2 linked regions of the Microscilla marina ATCC 23134 genome follow. The protein of the gene in region 1 interacts with the protein of each later gene in a pairwise test. Links are inferred from orthologs where the notes say so. Each region holds a gene or a part of one and is shown in the gene's direction. Other genes may lie near its edges.

What was found.
Region 2: the proteins of M23134_RS34305 (region 1) and M23134_RS06860 interact in binary tests that used the Escherichia coli proteins (3 or more experiments, as listed by UniProt). The link is inferred for Microscilla marina ATCC 23134 from one-to-one orthologs.

Annotation. Positions count from the first base shown.
Region 1 is NZ_AAWS01000070.1:15,965-24,817, reverse strand. The notes cover bases 2,565-5,440. They hold M23134_RS34305 (ABC-F family ATP-binding cassette domain-containing protein), read left to right. Parts: upstream 2,565-2,976; coding sequence 2,977-4,905; downstream 4,906-5,440. Other genes in these bases: M23134_RS34300 (nitroreductase family protein), read right to left, coding at 5,004-5,440; M23134_RS41570 (hypothetical protein), read right to left, coding at 2,737-2,901; M23134_RS34310 (hypothetical protein), read left to right, coding at 2,565-2,633. Outside these bases: M23134_RS34325 (RNA ligase family protein), read left to right, coding at 1-289; M23134_RS34320 (AAA family ATPase), read left to right, coding at 286-1,419; M23134_RS34315 (hypothetical protein), read left to right, coding at 1,547-1,975; more of M23134_RS34310, read left to right, coding at 2,400-2,564; more of M23134_RS34300, read right to left, coding at 5,441-5,630; M23134_RS39400 (amino acid permease), read left to right, coding at 5,859-8,853. UniProt on the Escherichia coli protein: Genetic data indicate it may be involved in ribosome assembly or function.
Region 2 is NZ_AAWS01000006.1:173,124-182,437, forward strand. The notes cover bases 3,236-6,572. They hold M23134_RS06860 (2-oxoglutarate dehydrogenase E1 component), read left to right. Parts: upstream 3,236-3,615; coding sequence 3,616-6,372; downstream 6,373-6,572. Other genes in these bases: M23134_RS06855 (hypothetical protein), read left to right, coding at 3,236-3,378; M23134_RS06865 (SpoIIE family protein phosphatase), read right to left, coding at 6,432-6,572. Also shown: M23134_RS06835 (DNA polymerase/3'-5' exonuclease PolX), read left to right, coding at 1-687; M23134_RS06840 (hypothetical protein), read left to right, coding at 826-1,890; M23134_RS06845 (hypothetical protein), read right to left, coding at 2,130-2,696; M23134_RS06850 (hypothetical protein), read left to right, coding at 2,778-2,996; more of M23134_RS06855, read left to right, coding at 3,118-3,235; more of M23134_RS06865, read right to left, coding at 6,573-9,314. UniProt on the Escherichia coli protein: E1 component of the 2-oxoglutarate dehydrogenase (OGDH) complex which catalyzes the decarboxylation of 2-oxoglutarate, the first step in the conversion of 2-oxoglutarate to succinyl-CoA and CO(2).

The DNA of each region.
Region 1 (8,853 bases):
GTTTGAAGGAACCGTGCAAAACGAAGCCGAACTTAAGGCATTGATTGATGGGGTTTTGCGCGAACCCAGTGAGTTTGAAAGCCTGGAGCTGGGTATTGAAGTACCCAAAGAAGGGGCGGTAGTGCGTTTAGCCACTGCTTTTGAGTCAGACGATTTTGACCAAAGTGTTTTTAAATGGGTAAGAGCCAACCACGTGCAAACTGATGAGCACTGGACCAGAAACTGGAAACGTGCCCCGCTTGAACACGAATGGATACAACAACAATTGAAAAAAAACAACCGCACATGACACGCTATAAAACCGAACAACTATTATCGTTTGAAATTCCCTACGATTGGGACTTGCTTACAACACATTTTGATTGGCTGCAAGCCTTGTACGATTGTCCACAAGACCCGATATACCACGCTGAAGGCAATGTAGGCATTCACACCCGCATGGTAGTAGAGGCTTTGTTTGAGCTGCAAGGATGGCAACAAGCAGACGCCCAAACTCGTACCATTTTGTTTACCGCCTGTTTGCTGCACGACATTGCCAAACCCGAATGCACCGTGATAGAGCCCATAGAAGGTACCGACCAAGTAAGAATTACTTCGCCGCGCCACGCCAAAAAGGGTGAAAAACGAGCCAGACAGGTGTTGGCAGATTTACCCTGGAGCCATTGGGTAAAAGAGCAGATTTGCCAATTGGTACGTTTTCATGGTTTGCCTATTTGGTTTTTGTCTAAAACTCATCCCGAAAAAACCGTAATTCAGGCAAGCCTAAGTGTAAATACCGAATGGCTTGCTTGGGTGGCGGAGGCAGATCTAAGGGGGCGAATAAGTGATACCCAGGAAGAGTGGCTGGAGCGAATTGAATTCTTTGCTGAGTTTTGCCGTGAGCAACACTGTTTTGGAGCCGCACGACATTTTGCCAGTCCACATACTCGTTTTTTGTATTTTCAAAAGTCCGAAGTATACCCCGATGCCCCTATTTATGACAATACTTGTGTAGAGGTATTTTTACTTTGTGGGCTGCCAGGCGCTGGCAAAGACACTTGGATTGACACATACGCAACAGATTTACCTGTAGTATCGTTAGACAAGCTCCGACAAGAATTGGGGGTGTCGTTTAAAGACAACCAAGGCAAGGTAATACAAGCTGCGCAAGAAAAAGCAAAAGAATGTTTGCGTAAACAGCAGTCATTTGTGTGGAATGCCACCAATATTACCCGCCAAAACCGAAAAAAGCTCATTGACTTATTTAGTCAATACCGGGGCAGCACTACCATTGTGTATTTACCCAAACCTTTGTCGGTAGTGCTCAAGCAAAACCGTGAACGAGAAGTAGTCATTAAGGAAAAGGTAATCTATAATTTTTTGGGCAGGCTTGAACCACCCACCATTGCCGAGGCGCACCGTTTGTGGGTGGTGGAGTAGTAGATATGAAGGATTTTTTCGTCAAATTATTATGTTTCAACCAGTTTTCTTACAAATATAAACCTTGTTCACAAAACTTTTTATTACATTTTTAGTAGTTTATGAAACCACACATGTCTTACGAATTATGAACTATAGAACATTATTTACCTCGGAGCATTTAGATATCTTTGATCTTAGCCCTTATATACCCTGTGCCATTTTGGTTTCTTGGAAGGGACACTGGGGCGTAGAAGAGTACCACAAAGAACTATTGCAACAAACCTTGGATCACTTTCGTGATCATCATACTCAAATTATGGTATCAGACCATTCTACTTTGCAAATGGTAACACTTGACCTGCAGGAACTACTGGAAGATTGGTACTATAAAGAAGCCTCCAAACATGGCCTAAAAGTAGAAATATGGATAGAACCAACCGATATTCTTGCCAGGGCATCGGTGAGTCTGATGTTGGGGGGCGACTTGAGCCGTAATACAGAAATGCTCATGCCCAAGGTACCCGACCTGGACGAAGCTTTGTTGCTTGCCAGCCAATTTGCCGAGCAACTCTAAGGAATAGTACCAAAATAAATTTACATTTTTAACGTCATCTTTCGCTGACAGAATTCGTTAAAAAAACTTGCCGTAGCGCTGCTATGACGCCGTCCCGCAGGGCGGGCTCAACATTCACTGGATATTGCCTCTCCTGCCAACAAAATATTTTGGCGTTACTATAGAACTTTATTTTTACACCATTCCTAAGTTTTTAGCATCAATCAAAAATTGTTTTCATATATTAAAAATAAGAGACTCCCAATTACCTTGGTGAGTCTTTTTTTATGCTTTGTTTTGTTGCTCCAAAAACTGGATTCCTCATTTTTTTCTCTATTTTTGGTGAGGTTTAGCCAATGTACAAAGTGTATGACAAAGTTAAACCATTGACCCAAGTCTGTTCACTTGTTTATTGGCTGGGACTACTCATTAAAACAATCTCACAATGGAAAAAATCAAGGAACTTAAGTTTTTCACAAAAAAAATACCGCTTACTTTCGACAGCAATGGCAACAGTGTGAACACACTGGACATTGAGCAAATAAAGAAAGAAATTGGCGAAGTAGACATTGATTACCGCTCTATAGCCATTAGTCAAACCGATACGCATATAATGGTGACCTTTAGAGTAGCAAGCAATAAAAACGAAAATAGTAAATCTATCGGGTTTGGTGGATAGTAAAAATAAGGTTCTAGGTGTTAGGTACAGCCTGTTCTATGGGTAGCTACTATTTTTCTATTACGTTGATTTTTAGCGAGGTATAAAATCGTAGTTAAAGGGTTCATTGGGCGGCTCCCTCGTGGTCGCCCTCTCCTTTTGCTGACTGAGCTTGCTTTGAAAACAACAAGGCTTGCGGGAAAACTTTGCGCTTAATATTTATTCTAAACACCTGCCAAAACTGCAATATCCAACCCTCACCTCCTCCAAAGTCTAATAACTTTCCCATTAAATTGCAAATCCCTGTACTTTGTTCGTAGCTTTGTGGTTTGAACTTAATTGATAACCTGAATATATTTTACTTATGCTCGCCATTAGTAACATGTCGTTTTATTTCGGTAGCCGACCGTTGTACAAAGATGCCAACCTTCATATCAAACCCAAAGACCGGATAGGACTCATTGGAGCCAATGGTACTGGAAAATCTACCCTGTTAAGACTTATTTCAGGTGAATATGCTCCCGACGAGGGCACCATTTCTAAGGCAAAAGATTGTACGATTGGCTTTCTTAACCAAGACTTGCTTTCTTACCTTACCAACGAGAGTATTCTGGAGGTGGCCATGCAGGCTTTTGAAGAACAAAATCAACTCCAGGAGCAAATTGATAAAACCTTGCACGAGATGGAGGTAAATTATACCGACTCGTTGGTAGACAAACTTGCCAAATTACAAGAACGTTTCGAGATGTTGGGAGGCTACTCTATGCAAGCAAAAGCCGAAGAAATTCTTGAAGGTTTGGGCTTCAAAACTGCTGATTTGCAACGCCCTTTGCAGGAATTTTCGGGAGGATGGCGTATGCGGGTAATGCTTGCCAAATTGCTATTGCAAAAGCCCGCCTTGCTGATGCTCGATGAACCTACCAATCACTTAGATTTACCGTCTATTCAGTGGATAGAAAACTACATTCATAGCTACGAAGGCGCCATTATAGTAGTATCGCACGACCGCCAGTTTTTGGACAATGCTGTAAAAACCACGGTAGAGGTGTCACAGGCAAAGCTAAATATTTATGCGGGCAATTATTCTTTTTATCTGAAAGAACGCGAGCTCCGTCAGGAAATACAACAATCTGCCTACGAAAACCAACAAGACAAAATACGTCAAACTGAACGTTTTATTGAGCGTTTTCGATCTAAATCTACCAAAGCACGCCAGGTACAATCAAGAGTAAAGGCACTGGAAAAAATGGACTTGATTGATGAGGTAATTGACGAAACTGCCAAGGTAAATTTTAAGTTTAACTTTGGGCAAAAGTCGGGGCGTCAGGTAATGGAGCTCGACAATATAGGCAAGGCTTACGGCGACCTTACTATCTTGAAAAACACCACAGCACGCATAGAACGAGGCGATAAAATAGCATTGGTGGGTGCCAACGGAAAGGGTAAGTCTACTCTGTTGCGCATTATTGCAGGTACCGAACAAATAAAGGGCGAACGCAAACTAGGGCACAATGTGTTGTTCTCGTTTTTTGCCCAGCACCAGCTCGAGTCGTTGGTAGTAGAAAACGAAATACTAGAGGAACTCAAACAAGCGGGCTCGGCAAAAACAGAAACGGAACTACGAAGCGTATTGGGTTGCTTTTTGTTTAAGGATGACGACGTATTTAAGAAAATTAAAATTCTTTCGGGAGGAGAAAAGTCAAGGGTGGCTCTAGCCAAGGTGCTGATCTCTGAAGCCAACTTTCTGCTACTCGATGAGCCTACCAACCACCTAGACATTCAATCGGTCAATATATTGATGCAGGCACTCGATCAATACGAAGGTACTTTTGTAGTAGTATCGCACGACCGTCACTTTATTTCGCAGGTGGCCAATAAGATTTGGTACATCGAAGACGAAGAAATTAAAGAATATCTGGGCACTTTTGCCGAGTACAACGATTGGTACCAAAAACAACTGGCAAAAAAAATGGCGCAAGCAGCGGCTCCTCAAGAGAAGAAAAAGAAGGAAAAAAAGCCAAAGCCACAAGACTCGCCCGAAATAAAGGCAATTAAGCGTGAAATACGAGAAACCAAAATGGCGCTCGAAAAAGCTGAAGCAAAGGTCACTAAATCAGAAAAAAAGCAAGAGGAGATAGAGCTCAAGCTTGCTGACAACACTATTTATAACGATCCTGAAAAACTAGAAAAAACCCAACAGGAATTTGCCAAAGTACAAGAGGAATTGGCTGCCGCCAATGATGCTTGGGAAGAACTGGTAATGAAAATAGATGAACTGGAAGCACAGCTTTAGATTTCTATAAGCCTTGGGAAAGAAAATAATCAATTCAACAAAAACCCTCCTCTGTATACAAGCACAGAGGAGGGTTTTTATTGTTTATGGGCAAGCTTCTACTCTTCTACCCATACCACTTTGTCTTTTATGTCGCCACGGGTGCCTGCTTTGGGAGTTTTTTCGGGGTAACCCAAATAAAAGAAGCCCAACAATTTGTCTTGTGGGTCGAGCCCAAAAAAGTCTTTAGCTTCTTCGCGATAGGTAACCCCACCACTGCCCCAATAGCCCCCTACCCCATAGGCAGTGGCAGTCAAGTAAATATTTTGCACAGCACAGGCTACGGCTTCTATCTCTTCTATTTCGGGTATTTTTTCTGATACCTGACGACTCATACCTATGGCTATTACATGCGATGCCATCAAGGGTTTGTTGGCAAGTTTGTCAAACTTTTTTTGATCAAACTGGTCGGCTGGGGTAATCCGTTTGTATAGCTCAGACTGAAAGCGTGCCAATTCTTTCAAGCCTTCACCTGTAAACACCACAAACCGCCAAGGCTCGGTTTTGCCGTGGTTAGGCGCCCAGTTGGCATTTTCCAGTATTTGTTCTATGATTTCGCGGGGAATTGCCTTGCCCGAAAACTGTTTGGGGAAAACCGAACGGCGTTCGCGCATCAGGCGGTTGATTTCGTCTATATTGAACGGGGTTTGTATATCTGTTTGAGTTTGCATAAAGTCAACTTTCATTATTTAGACTGATTATAAATAATACGTAAAAATACAAGAAATTATTGAATGTGCAAGGCTTCTGTTCAAAGAAGCAATTGATTAAATAAGATGCTAAAGTTGAATTCTTTTTTATATTGCAATTTATTTTATTTGCAACAAGTTTTAAACTGTCTAACAAATTAGACGTTTTCTTGTTTCGCATTTGTTGCTCACTGCCTGAAGCAGTGTAAGTCAGTTAGTTGATATATGGCAAAATCTAAAAAATTTGGGGCATTTACAGGAGTGTTTACCCCCTCAGTACTTACTATTCTGGGGGTAATCATGTACCTGCGTTTGGGATGGGTTGTTGGGCAAGCCGGCTTATTTTGGACCATTATTATTGTATTAATTGCCCACGTTATTTCAGTATCTACCGGGTTGAGCGTATCGTCTATTTCTACCGATAAAAAGGTACAGGCGGGCGGGTTGTACTACATTCTTTCCCGGAGCCTGGGCTTACCCATTGGAGGTGCCATTGGCATTACCCTGTTTGTGGGTACTGCCTTGAGCATAGCCTTGTATGCCATTGGTTTTTCTGAAAGTTTTCTCGATTTTATCGGGATGGCATCAGGGCACCAAATCAACGAAAATGCACTCATTGCCATCAAACAGAGCATTACGGCTCCTATGCTTAAAACCTTACAAGTGGGCAGCATAGATGATATTTTGGTACCACTCAAAAACAGTGATGCGCTTCAGGTGGTATTCCATAACAAAGAAGCCTTTATCAATGCTCTAAAGCTCGCCCTTAAAGAGCAAGTGGCTGAACAACAATTTTCTACCATCCAAGGGGTCATTTTAGCGAATTCGCGGGCTGTTACAGTCAACGACCTCCGTTTGGCGGGCACTGCCACCGTTATATTTGTTACTACCATTGCTTTTATAAGCACCTCATTTGCCCTTAAAACCCAGTTTTTTATTATGGCAGCCATTGCGTTGTCGCTGGTGGCCATTTTTATGGGAAGCCGGGAGTTTGCTCCCAAAACGCCTACTCTGGCACCTAGCCCAGACGCATCGTTAGGGGTGATATTTGGCGTGTTTTTTCCAGCGGTTACCGGGTTTACTGCAGGGGTAGCTATGTCGGGCGACCTCAAAAACCCTAAACGCACTATTCCAGTGGGTACAATGGCATCTATTGTAGTAGGACTGGTAGTATACATTGTGCTGTCTATTTTTCTTGCCTATACTATAGACCCCCACATTTTGCGTAACAATAGCAACATTCTCAAAGAAATTGCTTTTATTTCTCCTGCCTTTGTATTGGCAGGTATTTGGGGAGCTACTTTATCATCAGCGTTGGGCGGCATTTTGGGGGCACCCCGCATTTTGCAGGCCATGTCGGTAGACAAGATCACCCCAAAGCTCTTTGGCAAAGGAGTGGGCAAAAATAATGAACCACGCAATGCTTTGCTTCTTACTTTTGTAATTGCCGAAGCCGGAGTGCTTATTGGAGAACTGAATGCCATTGCCCAGGTAGTATCTATGTTTTATCTAGCGGCTTATGGTTTTATCAACTTGTCATGTTTCTTAGAGAGCTGGGCAAGTCCCGATTTTCGCCCCACATTTAAAATACCCAAGTTTGTGAGTCTCACAGGGTTTGGTTTTACATTGTTTGTAATGATTGCCCTGGACCTTACCTCTATGGTAGTAGCTTTTGTGATCATTGGGGCTATTTTTCTTTACCTGATACGCAAGCAAATATCACTGGGCTTTGGCGATGTCTGGGAGGGCGTGTGGGCGTCGGTAGTACGCAGGGGACTTTATACTATAGTAAGCAAAGAAACCAAACAACGCAACTGGCGACCTAACATTGTGATGTTTAGTGGAGGCGAAGAAGCACGCCCCCATTTGGTACAGTTCGGCAAAACGCTGGTAGGACGCTTGGGTTTTTTGTCTGACTTTCACCTGGTTGAACGCAAATCGTCGGAGGTAGTGTTTTCTAAGCCGCAGCAGTTTGTACAAGACAATGGAGCGTTGGTTACCGGGTCGTCTATGGGATTTTTTACCCGTAAGCTCGATTGTATCGACTTATATGATGGAATGGAAAACATTGCCAAAACTTATGGGTTTTCGGGGCTTGACCCCAACACCATACTCATGGGTTGGGGCAGGCAAGCCAAAGACCCTACCAAGTTTATCTCGTTTGTGCATAACCTGGTCAAGCTCGATTACAATATATTGTTGATGCAGTACAACCAGGCACATGGATTTGGCAAACAAGAGGCTATAGACATTTGGTGGAGAGGCAAGAGTTTTAATGTAAACCTTACCTTGACCTTGCTCAAGTTTATCCAGTCGTCAGACGATTGGCGCAAGGCCAAAATACGCTGCCTGATAGTGAGCGAAGATAACCTGAACCAAAACCGTATTTATAAGAACATTACCCTGATGTTGGAAGAGATGCGGATTGAAGCTGAGGTAAAGGTGATTAGCAATGAGGTACAACAGCGCCCTTATCAGGAAATAATCAATGCTGAATCGACAAATACTGACTTGGTAATACTGGGTTTGCCTGAAATCAAATCTAAACTGGATTTTGAGTTTTATGAAAATACCAATCAACTCATTAGCCAAATTGATAAAACAGTGGTAATGGCCAAGTCGTCGTCTTATTTTGAGACTGCTTCTAATAACTTGCTTGAGCTTACCAACGAAAGTGATGCACTACCCAAGCAAGAAGCTGACATTGCCGAATACCGGATTCCAGAGTTGGTATTGCCCCAAAAAGAAGAACTGGCGGACATTATCACTCAACTGCACAAAGATTTGCGTAATGTGTTGCTGGACTATAGCCACCAATATATTAACCCTAACTATGCCATCGACAAAAAACTTACTCAAGCTTTACGCAAACTGATCAAACAGAGCTTTGATCAACTAAAGGCACAAGTAGATAAAATAGGTGATGCTAACGAAGACCAACAAGTATTAGGTATTCACTTGCACTTTATGCAGCAAAGCGGAGAACTGATTAATAACTTTATTGACAATCAACTTGCTGAGAAGTATGACAACCTGGTAGAAGGGTCTGAGTGGTTATACAAACAAATTACCCAAGTGATTGGTCAAAACCCAGCGACTATTACGATTAAGTACGACCAAGCGTATTTTGAAAAAAATGAGGCCAATAAGGAAAAAATACGCAACCTCAATTGGCAAAACAGGCTGAAATACAGATTTTCTAAAAAACCCTTAAGTTATA
Region 2 (9,314 bases), on another replicon or contig:
AAAAACACTTTAGAAGAAATGGCGCTTGCGGTAAAAAATGCCGGGTATGAATATTTGGGCATTACTGATCATTCTCAGTCGGCTTTTTATGCCAATGGCTTGCCAGTGGGCAGAGTACTTGACCAGATTAAAGAAATAGATGCATTGAATGAAAAGTTGGCGCCTTTCAAAATATTTAAAGGAATGGAGTCGGACATTATAGCCGATGGTGGGCTTGATTATGATAATGATATTCTTGCCAAGTTTGATTTTATCATTGCTTCTGTTCATTCGGGATTGAAAATGGCAGAAGAAAAAGCCACCGCAAGATTGATTAAGGCTATAGAAAACCCTTATACTACTATGTTGGGGCACCCTACCGGGCGTTTGTTATTAAGGCGCGAGGGTTACCCTGTAAACCACAAAAAAGTAATAGATGCTTGTGCAGCAAACAATGTGAGCATCGAAATAAACGCCAGCCCTTGGCGATTAGATATAGACTGGCAGTGGGTACACTATGCTATAGAGAAAGGTGTAAAATTAAGCATCAACCCTGATTCGCACGAGGTTGGCACCATTGATCATGTGTATTATGGGGTGTGTGTAGGGCGAAAAGGTGGGTTAACAAAAGAAATGACGTTAAATACTCTCGGAGTTGACACTTTAGGTAGATATTTTGCGGATCGAAAAAAGCAAAAGGGGATTTAATGTTTTGTTTTGTACCAGGGCTATAGATTAGCTGCTGGTACAGGGCTAAATTCAAGGCTGTGAGGTGGTGTTTTGAGGTGAGAGGCATAGTCGTTCCCTATTGTACAATATTTGCACACACACCATCTAAACAGAACTATGAAAAATATCATTTTAGACGAAGTAAAGGGGTTGATTCAAAACGAAAACATTGGTGATGCTCTTCAGAAACTCAGTGGGTTTGTCGAAGAACAACGTCAAGAAATGTACAATGTTTTGAGTATCCAACAGAGGTATTACAATGACTACCTCAACCGTATTGACGACTTGTCAATGAGTGAAGAAATCCACTCGCAAATAAAAACTAATTTGTGCCATAGTTTGCTCAAAATAGTAAACAATATAGAAGAGGCGACCGAAAAAGTAGCTGAGCCAAGCATAGCTCCAATGCCCAATAAGTTTGACATAGATTATGTGCTGCCTGAGCATAGTACTGTATTTATTATAATCGATGCCGACACCCCTACCACAGCCGAAGACCTTATCAGTACGGTATACCACGATGAATCTTTTCAAGAGGCGCAAGTATTGATTGTAAATGTCGAGCAATACGCATATTTTGATGAGTTTTTGACCGATTTGCAAGCCAACCACCTGGAGGGCTATCCAATAAATGCTTATGGCAAAGATTGGGTAGTGGGCAATCACACCCGTTTTTTTAAGTCTTTTGTATTGCCACACCAATGGCTGGCTTCTCAGGATGAAGAGGAAGCAAATGCTGAGAACGAAAAACCTGAGGAAGAAGGGCAGGTAAAAGCAATGGCTACCGAGGAGGAAACAGGTGAATTGTTAGAAGCTAATACAGAGGATAATCCGTTGGTAGATGCACGTTTACATATTCCCTTTAAGGACACAGGTATACACATCAAGTTTAAGTCATATTACGATTGGTGTGAGTGTAATTTTTGGGGAGTTGTTAATAGTGGTTTTGAGACTGCCTATGGTTTGTTTACGTCTGATGAGGCGGTTTTTCAAGACATTTTTTCGGGTGAATTTTCGTCAAAACTTACGGGTGAGTTTTTTAGCCTGATTCAAAAAAATGCCCCTGATTTGCCTTACAAAAAGTATAGTGAAGTAAACCCTGATGACTATAAATATAAACTCATCATTCAGCCTTATCAGCCCTTAGATAACGTACCCAACAAATCGGTTTTTATACTTTAGTGATATAACTTAACTTTTGATGGTTTGAGTTTTTTGTTGCTTTGTAAAAACGACTTGTAGGCACATTTGAGTTGTGTATGGCTCGGTTGCCTAACCTTTGAAACGTCCTAAAAAAGTTATCCACCAGTTATCCACAAAAAAACGAGGTAAAATGTGGATAACTTTTGGCTTTAAAATTCAGTGAAGGATTGTTGCAAGTTTTGCCTCAAAGGCAGAGGTAATACTTTGTTGTAACTCAATTAAAAAGGAGGAGCTACATAAGTAAAACCGTCTTCTCCTAAGTTATTAGTCAAAACTCTAAGATTTTTCTTTATATCATCATACGGTCCTGTCAAGTAGATAGGCTTACCGTCTTTGCCAAACTCTATTTCGTCTATTCCATCTGTAATCAAGTCTTCGTCCAAAAATCTTTGGGTAATTGCCCAGTCTTTATCCATAGGGTCAAAACCACAACTTGCTGCGTGGTCAATGCCCCCAAAAATAAGGTTATGAGCCGTTTCTTCATTAATTTGTTCATATTCACGCCCTTCTCTCATAAAATTTTCATCGACAAAATCTTCATATTCGTTAGCATCCATATTGATAAAATATAGGGTGCTTTTCAGCCCCAAACATCCCTTATCTATCAGGTAAACACAACAGCAAATTTTGCCGCTGTGCATTTTCTTACTTACATATACTGATACCAGCTCATGCCCCGAAAACCAGTCAGCACTGGCGTAGCATTTATAAAAAGGTAAATCACTACTTTTGTTCGCAATATACTTTCTGGTAAGTTGGCGTTCTTTTTTGGTTAGTTGCTGCATTTCTTTATAATTAAAATTAAAAATAGCACATTTTGCTTAAATTTAGACCCATTATATAATACTGTCTTAAAAATAACAAATATGCCTGAATTTAAAACCCTCCACGACGCCTTTGAATGGTTTCTTGAAAACGTGTATCCTCAACTTTCTTCTGAACAAAAAAGGCGATTAAAAGACGTAAGGTACGATTTCTATGCAGAAGGTAGGAAAGTATCAGTTAACCGTATGAATAGGTTTTTGCATGAATTTAGTGATTTTGAAAATATTTTCCGTGTGAATAACAAAAAACAAAAGTCGTAGATTTTTAAAATAAACGATTTTTCACTATCTTTGATCGTCTTTGAAAAACAAAGATGCCCCTGAGGTGTTAGATTTGACCGTCTTACCCCAGAGGCTTTGCTAAATATAAAAACTTAACAGTATGCAAGGTACTAATTTCTTTGAGGTTGCCCAAAGCCCTTATTCGCTTGATTGGTTTGAGCAAGGCATTCGTGCTCGTTTAGAGCATCTCTCATTATCGGCAGACACACCATTAGAACATTATAGCCAAACTGGGCAAAGCTTAAGCCCTGATAATATCGAAAAAATGATTAGTCATTTGGAGTTGCGTATGTTAGAAATGAGCTATTTGATAAACGAATTAAAATTGTTGCAAAAGCTTAAGACTGATGTGTTGCCTTAGTTTTATAAAAATACTTACTTCATTGCCTTACCTCAGCGTTTTGGGTAGGGCAATTTAGCCTACTTTTGTGCCCCAATATTGCCTCTGAAGTCAACACTTTTAAAAAAAATAAACCCTCTCCTGCTTTTTAATTTAAAAAGTGTAAATTAGTATTGAGTTTTAATTAGGTAAGGTATAGTTAACAAGATTACCTATACTCAGTCAGATTGATTATTAATATTGAATTGAACACACAAAATGGATAAATTTTCTTATATCGGAAACGCTGATGTGGCTTATGTAGAAGAGCTGTACCAGCAATATAAAAACGACCCCGAATCGGTTGACAGTACCTGGCAATATTTCTTTAAAGGATTTGACTTTTCGGTAGAGCAATATGGAGAACCAGGTGAAAACACCAACGGACAAAACGGGGCTGCTTCTACAACCAAAGGTAAAGCTTCTAAAACCGATATAGAGAAAGAAATCAGCGTTCGTGAGTTGATCTCGGCTTACCGTTCGCGTGCCCATCTTTTGTCTACAACCAACCCAGTAAGACCACGCCGCGACCGTCGGGCTCGGCTCGAACTCAAAGATTTTGGTTTGACCGATGCCGACCTTAATACTACCTTTGAGGCAGGACGTACTATTTTTGATCGCCCAGCTACTTTGAAAGAAATCACTGACGCCCTTAAGCATATTTATGAGCGCACCATTGGTTTTGAGTATGCCTATATTCGTGAGCCAGAAGTACTGGAGTGGTTCAAACAAAAAATTGAGAGCGAGTCGCTCAACTTCAATCCTTCGTCTGACTACAAAAAAAGAATTTTATCTAAACTCAATGAGGCAGTAGCCTTTGAGAATTTTTTACATACCAAATACATTGGACAAAAACGCTTCTCAATAGAAGGAGGCGAAAGCACTATTCCAGCCTTAGACGCGGTGATTAACCGTAGTGCAGAGCTAGGAGTAAAAGAAGTAGTAATAGGTATGGCACACCGGGGGCGTCTCAACGTGTTGGTAAACATTATGGGTAAAACCTATGAAGATGTTTTCAACGAGTTTGAAGGCGAAATGCCCGAAGAAGCAATGGGAGATGGTGATGTAAAATATCACTTGGGTTTTGCTACCGAAATAGACACTCCTGAAGGGCACAGGGTAAATTTACAATTAGCTCCTAACCCTTCACACCTTGAGGCGGTAGATCCCTTGGTAGAAGGATACGTACGTGCCAAGTGTGACCGTATGTATGATGGTAATGTAGATCGAATATTGCCTGTTTTGATTCACGGAGATGCGGCGATTGCCGGACAGGGTTTGGTATATGAAATTACCCAAATGTCGAAACTGGAAGGCTACCATACCGGAGGAACTATTCATTTTGTAATCAACAACCAAGTAGGTTTTACTACCAATTTTGAAGATGCCCGTTCTAGTATTTACTGTACCGACGTGGCAAAAATGACTGACTCACCTGTATTGCACGTAAACGGTGATGATCCTGAGGCAGTAGTATTTTGCTGTAGGTTGGCAGCTGAGTTTCGTGAGAAATTTAACCGCGATATTTTCATCGACTTGGTGTGTTACCGTAAACATGGGCACAACGAAAGTGATGAACCTAAATTTACCCAGCCTGCGTTGTACAAGCTGATCTCTAAGCACCCCAATCCACGTGAACTATACTTGAGTCGTCTCAAAGAAAGTGGTGACTTGGACGCAAGTATTGCCAAAGAAATGGAGCAGGAGTTTAAGCAAATGTTACAGGACAGGCTCAATATGGTTAAGCAAAAAGCCGTTGCATATAAATTACAACCTGTAGAGAAAGAATGGGAAGAGTTGCGTTGGTCTACTCCTACCGACTTTGATAGGGTATACGATACCAAAATCACGGCTGATATGGTGGATAAAATAGGGAAGGCATTGACCTTTTTGCCAAAAGGTTTCAAACCTATTCGCCAGATAGAAAAATTGCTCGAAAAACGCAAAGACATGTTCTTTGGCAGTAAAATACTTGATTGGGCTTCTGCCGAATTGCTGGCGTATGGGTCTATACTTGCTGAAGGTAAGATTGTACGCTTTAGTGGACAAGACGTAAAACGAGGTACTTTTTCGCACCGCCACGCTGTATTGCATGATGCCAATACCAGTGAACCTTTCTATAGCCTTGATTATATTCAAGAAGGGCAAGAGAAAATGCGCATCTACAACTCACTATTGTCTGAATATGGCGTACTAGGTTTTGAGTTTGGCTATGCGATGGCAAACCCTCACGCTCTTACCATTTGGGAAGCCCAATTTGGAGATTTTGCCAATGGTGCACAAATTATCATAGATCAGTTCATTACTGCTGTGGAGTCTAAATGGCAAAAAATGAATGGCTTGGTTATGTTGTTGCCGCACGGTTATGAAGGGCAAGGACCTGAACACTCAAGTGCCCGACTAGAGCGTTTTTTGCAAATGTCAGCAGAGTACAACATTATTGTGGCTAACTTGACTACCCCTGCCAACCTTTTCCATATTTTACGACGTCAGTTGGCTTGGGAATTCCGCAAGCCGTTGGTGATTATGTCACCTAAGTCGTTATTGCGTGACAAGAAAGTAGTGTCCTCTGTAGCTGAGTTTACCGATGGGCAGTTTCATGAAGTCATAGGTGATGACTATGTAGAGGCTAAAAAGGTGAAAAAAGTATTGTTGTGTACTGGTAAAATCTATTACGACTTGCTTAAAAAGCAACAAGACGATAAGCGCAAAGATGTAGCAATTATTCGTGTAGAACAATTGCACCCATTCCCTACTAAGTCTATCCACTTAAAATTGGGTAAATATGTCAATGCCAAAACGTATTGGGTGCAGGAAGAACCAGTAAATATGGGTGCCTGGAGTTACATTCAGCGAGTATATCGTTATGACCAAATAGAGGTCATCGCTCGTAAGTCAAGTGCTTCACCTGCCACTGGTTATCACACAGTACATAGCCAAGAGCAAGCGACTATTATAGAGGCTGCTTTTAAGTAAGAAAAGATAGTATTTATAAAATAAACAAAACCCCATTTGATTGTATATTGAGTGGGGTTTTATAATTTTATCCCTACCACCAAAATGTCATCTCTTTGACTTGTTTGGTGCATATATTCATCCAGGTTTTCTTCTAGCACTCGTTGTTGTTCGGACATTGGTTTCAAAGCCTGCGAAGCCAGGAGTTTTTTGAGTTTTTGTGAGCCAAAACTTTTTCTGGCTACATTGTTCTGATCACTATACCCGTCAGTGGTCAAAAATATTAAATCATTTTTGTGTAAGGTAAGTGTGTGCTCTTCAAAAACCTGATGGTTTCTGGGAACTATGCCAATAGAAATTCTACTACCTTTGACTTCACCAAACTCTTGACTATCACTTTTAATGTAATACATAGGGCGTTTGGCACCACCAAAAACAACCTTTACAGTGCCATCAGGCAAGTATTGAATATTGCACAGCGCCATGTCCATTCCTGATTGATTACCCGTTTTTTCTCGTTGTAGGGCGTGCTTTAACTCAGATTTTAGTGTTTCTAATATTTGGGCAGGTTGAATAATATTTTTTTGGTGTACAATCTCATTCAGCAAAGTATAACTCATCATACTCATAAAAGCTCCTGGCACCCCGTGTCCGGTACAATCTATAGCGGCTACTAGCCTTATATCCTTGCCATCTTTAGTTTTATCTGCCCAATAAAAATCTCCCGATACGATGTCACGTGGACGAAAAAGCACAAAATAGTTTTTAAATATTCCTTGCATTCTGTCATTAAAAGGCAAAATAGCATCTTGAATAAGCTTGGCTGCCTCTATACTCTTTTTTACCTGAAGGTTTTTCTGATAAAGCTGTTGGTTTTTTTTTTCAATAAAGTCACGTTGAGCGGTAATTTCTTCGTGTTGTTGCTGGAGCTCTTCGTGTTGTACCATAATCTCTTCTTGTTTATGCTGAAGCTCAACAGTACGTTGTTGCACCTTTTTTTCAAGGCTGGCTTTTTGTTTAAGCAACCGACTTGCATTGATGCGTAAAACGATTAATACAAATAATATTGCACATACCACATACAAGGTATAAGCCCACCAAGTGCGGTGCCAGGGAGGGTAAACCTTGAACTCGAAACGTGCCAACTTGCTTAGGTCACCATGCGCATTTTTAGCCCTTACTTCAAAAACATAATTACCTTCGGGCAAATTGGTATAATTAGTATTGCGTTCTATGCTCCATTTAGACCATTTTTCTTGAAAACCTTTTAACCTGAACTGATACTGGTTTTGGTTGCTATGTTCATAAAACAAAGAAGCGTAATCAAACCTAAGCGTGTTGAACTGATAATCAAGAGAGACAGAATGTAGGCTGTTTTCAGTAAAAAGAAGAGAATCATTATTAATGAATACTTTCCTGATAATGGTTTGATAAGTGTTGGGAGGACTCTTTTTCCATTGGTCATCATATAATATCATAGTTTGGTCTTTGGCTATTGCCACCCGTCCGTCTGTTAACTCTATGATAGCTTCACTATCAAGTGAAGTTTGTATAGCTCTGAAAGGTTTTTCTACGAGTGTATATCCGTTGTTAGAGGTTGCTTTTAGCATGGCCAACTCGACTTTATCAGGTTTTTTTATCTGGATAAATAAATTCCCCTTTCTTGTTTCATATATGTAATATACTTGTTTGCCTTTGGTGTAAGCATGTAAAATAGGGTGAGGATGAAAACGTTTTTTTGCCCGGTCAAATGCATATATGCCATCTGTTGTACCAAAAATTAGCTGACCGTTTTTTAAGCGAAACACTATATTGGCTGCAGTAGAAGGTAAGCCATCCTTGGCTGTATATACTACTTGCTTTACCACACTATCTTTTGCGGCATTGAGCCATACCCTAAAAATACCTAACTGGAAATCGTGAATCCATAAACTTTCATCTTTATCTTCTATAATAGAGTATATTTTTGCCGTTACTTTTTCGCCTTTTACTTTTTTCTTTATCCATTTCCCTTTTTTCTGAGCCATCAAAAATAATCCCTGGTTATAAGTACCTATCATCAGTTTAGAAGGGGCGTTTTTTAGTGCTACAAGTGTTTGTGTATAAGCTTGATCTACAATCCTTTCAGGCTTTCCATTTTTCATTTCATAAATAGTACCGGTATGTGCCACATAAAACCTGCCTTGGTGTTCCAAAAAGTCCCATACTCCATCTTTGATTCCTTTTACTTCTTCAAAACGACCTTGTTTGTTCAAGAATGAAAGCCCATTCATAGTACCCACATAGAGCCTTTGGTTATGATAGGTCATCCTTAGAATTTGCCCGGAAAAGCCGTGCCTTTTGTCCCAATAGGTAAAAGAGCTATTATTATGGATTTGCCCAATTCCTTTTTCACCCAAGGTCCATATATTACCTTCTTTATCAAAATCAAAATTGTAGATTAAAAGGGTGGGAGTATCTCGATTAGAAGCAATAAAACGTTGAATTTTACCATCTTTGCCTAATACATACAATCCTTTGTTTTTGATGGTAAGCGCAATAGAGCCATTGTTCAGCACCTTGAAATAATAAATAACAAAAGTCGTGTTTAATTTGGCAAAAACATTGTCGAGTTCAGTTGTAAAAGCTTCTTCTCTCTGAAATTTGCCGTTTTTTAGGTATAACCAACGCATTTGATGAGTTTTGGCATCAAACGCAAGCAAAGTGTCTTGGCTATAGTTTATTATACGCCATATATCAGGCAGGTTTTTTACTCCTTGAAGGAGGTTAGTTTTTACTAGTTTTTTTCCATTCCAAGCAAATAAATCACTTCCAGCTTGTGCATATATATTATTGTTAAAATGAAAGACTTGTTTGCCTTTTTTAGCAATGGGGGCAAATTGTCCCTTATTATAAATTGTTGAATCATCAGGATCTACATAAGTAAACTTGCCATTTTGATAAATCAATGCTTTTTTAAACCA